2 linked regions of the Flocculibacter collagenilyticus genome follow. The protein of the gene in region 1 interacts with the protein of each later gene in a pairwise test. Links are inferred from orthologs where the notes say so. Each region holds a gene or a part of one and is shown on either strand. Other genes may lie near its edges. The genes, in order: odhB and lpdA.

Region 1 (3,239 bases):
GGACAAGGTCCTGAGCATTCATCAGCTCGTTTAGAGCGCTTTTTACAGCTGTGTGCTGATCACAATATGCAAGTATGTGTGCCTTCTACACCAGCCCAAGTGTTCAATATGATTCGTCGCCAAATGCTAAGACCAATGCGCCGTCCATTGATCGTGATGTCACCTAAGTCTTTACTTAGGCATCCATTAGCTACTTCATCTATGCAAGACCTGTCGCTAGGTAAGTACCATAATATTATTGATGAAATAGATGATATTGATGCGAAAGATGTTGAGCGCGTTGTATTCTGTAGCGGTAAAGTTTATTACGAGCTATTAGAAAATCGTCGTAAAAAAGAATTAAATAATGTTGCTATTGTTCGTGTTGAACAACTATATCCTTTCCCTCATAAAGAGATGGATGAAGTTGTAAGCAAGTACAGCCATGTTAAAGACTTTGTGTGGTGCCAAGAAGAACCACAAAACCAAGGTGCTTGGTATTGTAGCCAACATAATTTTGTAGCAGCAATCCCTGAAGGGGCAAAACTAACATATGCGGGCCGTCGTGCATCTGCAGCTCCTGCTGTTGGTTACACATCGATCCATGTTAAAGAACAACAAGCGTTAATTGATGACGCATTAATTATTAATTCGAACGTATAAAAAGGATAGAGCGAGCAATGACAACTGAAATCAAGGTTCCAGTTCTTCCAGAGTCGGTAGCAGATGCGTCTGTAGCAACTTGGCACGTAAGCGTAGGTGACAAGGTAAGCCGAGATCAAAATTTGGTAGATATTGAGACAGATAAAGTAGTACTTGAAGTAGTATCACCGGAAGAAGGTGTGATTACTGAAATTCTTGAAGATGAAGGTGCTACAGTTTTGGCAGAGCAAGTAATTGCTAAAATTGGTGCTGCTGATTCAGCGCAAGCTGACTCAAGCAAGTCTACTGAAGCGGCTAAGCCTGCTGAAACTAAATCATCAGGTGGCGAGAAAGTTGAAATTAAAGTTCCTGTATTGCCTGAATCTGTTGCAGATGCAACGATAGCAACTTGGCACGTTCAAGCTGGTCAATCGGTATCACGTGACGAAAATTTAGTTGATATTGAAACAGATAAAGTGGTACTAGAAGTTGTTGCTCAAGCTGACGGCGTGGTTGCAGAAATCAAGCATGAAGAAGGTGATACGGTTCTAGCTGAACAAGTTATCGGTATTCTAGAAGCAGGTGCTTCAGCGGGCGCAGCTTCAAGTGAAGCACCTAAAGAAGAAGCATCAAGTGGTAGCGACTCGAATGATGCGTTAAGCCCTTCAGTTAGAAGAATGATTGCTGAAAAAGGCCTAGACGCATCTAAAATTACTGGCACAGGTAAAGGTGGTCGAGTAACTAAAGAAGACGTGGATAACTTCATCAAATCATCTGCTAAAGCACCAGCTCAAACGTCTGCGCCTGCTAAAGCAGCGCCTACAGAGCTTGGCGGTGACAGAACGCAAAAGCGTGAGCCGATGACTCGTCTTCGTAAGCGAATTGCTGAGCGTTTATTAGAAGCAACAAATTCAACAGCAATGTTGACTACGTTTAACGAAATCAACATGAAGCCTATCATGGACATTCGTAAGCAATACAAAGATGTTTTTGAAGAACGCCATGGTATTCGCTTAGGCTTTATGTCTTTTTATGTAAAAGCGGTTGTTGAAGCACTAAAACGCTTCCCAGCAGTAAATGCATGTATTGACGGTGATGATATTGTTTATCATAACTACTTTGATGTAAGTATTGCTGTTTCAACACCTCGTGGTTTAGTAACACCAGTATTACGCGATTGCGACAAGATGAGCCTTGCTGATATTGAAGCGAAAATTCGCGAGTTAGCACTTAAAGGTCGTGACGGTAAATTAACTGTTGATGAAATGACAGGTGGTAACTTCACTATTACTAATGGTGGCGTATTTGGTTCGTTGTTATCAACACCAATTATCAACCCTCCACAATCTGCAATTTTAGGTATGCATAAAATTCAAGACAGACCTGTTGCAGTAAATGGAAAAGTTGAAATTTTACCAATGATGTACTTAGCGCTTTCTTACGATCACAGAATTATTGATGGTAAAGAGTCAGTAGGCTACTTGGTAACAGTAAAAGAATTTTTAGAAGATCCAACAAGATTACTATTAGACGTTTAATTGTTGGTTTTTCGAAATGTAAGCTACAGCTAGAACTGTAGCTTTTTCGTTGGTGCTATAAGTATTAAGCACCCATTGGTTTAGCTGCATGTTTTTAAGCGTGCGGCTTTTTAAATTTAATAAAACGGATAGAGCATCATGAATTTGCACGAGTATCAGGCAAAACAATTGTTTGCTGAGTATGGCTTACCGGTTTCTGAAGGTTTTGCATGTGAAACTCCTCAAGAAGCCGCTGAAGCCGCTAGTAAAATTGGCGGTAATGAGTGGGTTGTTAAGTGTCAAGTACACGCAGGCGGCCGTGGTAAAGCAGGCGGTGTTAAACTTGTTAAGAGCAAAGACGAAATTAAAGATTTTGCTCAAAAATGGCTTGGTAAAAACTTAGTTACATTCCAAACTGACGAGAATGGGCAACCTATCCATAAGATTCTAGTAGAATCTTGCACGGACATTGAAAAAGAATTGTACTTAAGTGCAGTAATGGACCGTGGTACAAGACGTATCGTTTTCATGGCATCTACTGAAGGTGGTATGGATATTGAAGCTGTAGCTGAAGAGACGCCTGAATTAATTCACAAATGTGAAATCGATCCTATGGTAGGCGCTCAAGCTGCTCAAGGTCGTAACATCGCATTTAAACTAGGCCTTACAGGTGTTCAAATTAAACAGTTTACTAATATCTTTGTTGGTATGGCTAAATTGTTTGAAGACTACGATTGCGCAATCGTAGAAGTAAACCCATTAGTTATTAAGACTGACGGTAACCTTCACTGTTTAGATGCAAAAATTGTTATCGACAGCAATGCAATGTATCGTCAACCTAAGCTTCGTGAAATGCACGATCCATCTCAAGAAGATGCTCGTGAAGCACATGCAGCACAGTGGGAGCTTAACTATGTTGCTCTTGAAGGTAACATTGGTTGTATGGTTAACGGTGCTGGTCTTGCGATGGGTACTATGGACATTGTTAAGCTACACGGCGGCAAGCCAGCTAACTTCTTAGATGTTGGTGGCGGTGCAACTAAAGAGCGTGTTACTGAAGCGTTCAAAATTATCCTTTCTGACTCAGCTGTTAGCGCAGTA
Region 2 (3,226 bases), 1.2 Mb from region 1 along the record:
AATTATCAAGACCTAAAGCAACGGCTGCGTCAAATGTCAGCGCAAGTGGCGGTGGCCTTCAGGTTATTGCTCAGCCAAAAGTCGATTTTGCAAAGTTTGGTGAAGTTGAAAAGGTTGCATTAACGCGCATTCAGAAAATATCTGGTCCTAACTTACATCGCAACTGGGTTACTATCCCACATGTAACGCAATTTGATGAAGCAGATATCACAGATGTTGAAGCATTCCGTAAAGAGCAAAATGCGTTACTGGCCAAACAAAAAGCCGACTTAAAAATTACGCCACTTGTTTTCATTATGAAAGCCTGTGCAAATGCGCTACTGACTTATCCTGTGTTTAACTCTTCACTGGATGAAGATGGTGAACACTTAATTATGAAAAAATACGTTCACATTGGTATTGCAGTAGACACTCCAAATGGCTTGGTTGTGCCAGTGGTGCGTGATGTAGACAAGAAAGGCGTTAATGAAATTTCAAAAGAACTCATGGAAATTTCGAAAAAAGCACGTGATGGAAAACTAAAAGCAGCCGATATGCAAGGTAGCTGTTTTACCATTTCAAGCTTAGGTGGTATTGGTGGAACTGCATTTACACCTATTGTGAATGCGCCAGATGTCGCGATTTTAGGTGTTTCTAAATCAGAAATGAAACCTAAATGGGATGGTGCTGAATTTGTGCCAAGACTGATGTTGCCACTTTCCTTGTCTTACGACCATCGGGTTATTGATGGTGCTGTAGCGGCAAGGTTTGCAGTGCACGTGAGCAGTGTTTTGTCAGATATTCGTAAGTTAGTCCTTTAATTTAAATTCGATAACGGTAAACCAAATGTTTACCGTTATTAATTGGTTAGATTGGGCGACATACCAACAACACAATGATAAACTTGCCATCGCTTTGTCGCATAAGACATGATGGTTAATAAAATAATTCAAAGAGATGTTAGAAATTTGCTATGGGCATCTCGCATTAAGAACAACAGAGGTTAGCAATGAGCAACGATATCAAAACGCAAGTAGTCGTTATTGGTGCAGGTCCTGGCGGTTATTCAGCAGCATTTCGTGCAGCCGATTTAGGTTTAGATGTAACATTAGTTGAAGCGCGCGACACCTTAGGTGGCGTATGTTTGAATGTTGGCTGTATTCCTTCAAAAGCGTTATTACACGTGGCTAAAGTGATTGATGATGCAAAAGATATGGCATCTCATGGTGTTACATTTGGTGAGCCACAAATTGATCTTGATAAAATTCGCGACTGGAAAGACAGCGTAGTAAGCCAACTTACTAAAGGCTTAGACGGCATGTCTAAAATGCGTAAAGTGAAAGTAGTAAACGGCTACGGTAAATTCACCGGCTCAAATACGCTTAAGGTTGAAGGTAAAGACGGTAGCACTACTATCACATTCGACAATGCAATCATTGCTGCGGGCTCAGAGCCAGTAGCGTTGCCGTTCATTCCTGAAGATGATCGTGTTATTGATTCAACCGGTGCACTTGAGCTTAAAAATATTCCTGAAGAAATGCTGGTACTGGGTGGCGGTATTATCGGTCTTGAAATGGGTACGGTATACAGCGCGCTAGGTTCAAAAGTCAGTGTTGTTGAATTTGCTGACCAACTAGTTCCTGCGGCGGATAAAGACGTAGTAAAAACGTATACCAAATATAATAAAGACCGTTTCAACGTTATGTTGTCAACTAAGGTTGTAGCAGTAGACGCGAAAGATGACGGTTTATATGTAACATTTGAAGGCAAAAAAGCGCCTGCAGAGCCAGTGCGTTATGATTCGATTTTAGTTGCTGTGGGCCGTCGTCCAAATGGTAACTTAATGGATGCTGCTAAAGCAGGTGTTAATGTTGATGAGCGTGGCTTTATTAATGTTGATAACCAATTACGCACGAATGTGAACCATATTTTTGCAATTGGTGATGTTGTTGGTCAACCAATGTTAGCGCATAAAGCTGTTCATGAAGCACACGTAGCGGCTGAAGTAATTGCGGGTCAAAAGCACTTCTTTGAACCAAAATGTATTCCTTCAATTGCTTACACTGATCCAGAAATGGCTTGGGTAGGGGTTACGGAAAAAGAAGCAAAAGAACAAGGTATGAATGTTGAATCAGCAACGTTCCCTTGGGCAGCGTCAGGCCGTGCAATTGCATCGGCAAGAACAGAAGGTTTCACTAAGCTAATCTTCGACAAAGATACCCATCGCGTAGTGGGTGGTGCAATTGTAGGTATTAACGCCGGTGAAATGTTAGGTGAAATTGGCTTAGCCATTGAAATGGGCGCAGATGCGGAAGATATCGCATTAACCATTCATGCTCACCCTACACTAAATGAGTCTATTGGCTTAGCGGCGGAAATTTACGAAGGTACAATTACCGACTTACCAAACGCAAAAGCGAAAAAGAAAAAATAGGTTTTATTAGGCTAATACGTCCTAATGGCCTAAATAAGAGTAATACTAAAGCCGCTATCTATTATTAGAAAGCGGCTTTTTGTTTAGCAGAACAAGAGTGCTCATCCATTGGCCTCCCATCAATTTTTAAAGTTAAGCTCATGCCAATAAATGCTGTCAGTCAATTAAGACAAGTGCTTAAAGCAAATTCAACAAAACCATTTAATGCGCGAGGCTCTAAAACCGTACGTTGTGAAGAATGCTTATTGCAACATACGATGTGTATATGTGCAGATGTTAAACAGGTGAAGCTAGATGCTGCGTTTTGCTTAATTATGTATAAAACTGAGCCATTAAAGCCGTCTAATACAGGTAAGTTAATTGCGGATGTTGTTGCAGATACCTTTGCGTTTCTGTGGTCTAGAACCGAACCAAGCGAAGAAATGCTGGCACTATTAAATGATCCGCAGTGGCAACCATATGTGATTTTTCCTGAAGAAGGTGTCGCACCAGAGCGTGTGACTCAGCAGGTAAGCTTAACCGATACAACGAAGCGCCCTTTATTTATTCTTTTAGATGGGACATGGCGTGAAGCCAAAAAAATGTTTCGCAAAAGCCCATGGCTTAATCAGTTTCCTGTATTAAGTTTTGCGCCTGAAACAGTATCAAATTATCAAATGCGTAGCAGCTACCATGATCACCATATCTGTACGGCAGAGGTGGCGGTAATGACGCTAGAGTTAATAAAAGCGCAATCAGCGGCTGATGCATTAGAAGCACATTTTATTGCCTTTAGAAAACGCTACATGGCAAATAAAACCAATCATTTTGGCG

The links.
Region 2: the proteins of odhB (region 1) and lpdA interact in binary tests that used the Escherichia coli proteins (3 or more experiments, as listed by UniProt). The link is inferred for Flocculibacter collagenilyticus from one-to-one orthologs.

What each region holds. Positions count from the first base shown.
Region 1 is NZ_CP059888.1:2,094,424-2,097,662, reverse strand. The notes cover bases 1-2,909. They hold odhB (2-oxoglutarate dehydrogenase complex dihydrolipoyllysine-residue succinyltransferase), read left to right. Parts: upstream 1-659; coding sequence 660-2,159; downstream 2,160-2,909. Other genes in these bases: sucC (ADP-forming succinate--CoA ligase subunit beta), read left to right, coding at 2,298-2,909; sucA (2-oxoglutarate dehydrogenase E1 component), read left to right, coding at 1-642. Outside these bases: more of sucC, read left to right, coding at 2,910-3,239. UniProt on the Escherichia coli protein: E2 component of the 2-oxoglutarate dehydrogenase (OGDH) complex which catalyzes the second step in the conversion of 2-oxoglutarate to succinyl-CoA and CO(2).
Region 2 is NZ_CP059888.1:3,246,168-3,249,393, reverse strand. The notes cover bases 305-3,200. They hold lpdA (dihydrolipoyl dehydrogenase), read left to right. Parts: upstream 305-988; coding sequence 989-2,413; downstream 2,414-3,200. Other genes in these bases: HUU81_RS14400 (tRNA-uridine aminocarboxypropyltransferase), read left to right, coding at 2,554-3,200; aceF (pyruvate dehydrogenase complex dihydrolipoyllysine-residue acetyltransferase), read left to right, coding at 305-800. In the rest of the region: more of aceF, read left to right, coding at 1-304; more of HUU81_RS14400, read left to right, coding at 3,201-3,226. UniProt on the Escherichia coli protein: Lipoamide dehydrogenase is a component of the glycine cleavage system as well as of the alpha-ketoacid dehydrogenase complexes.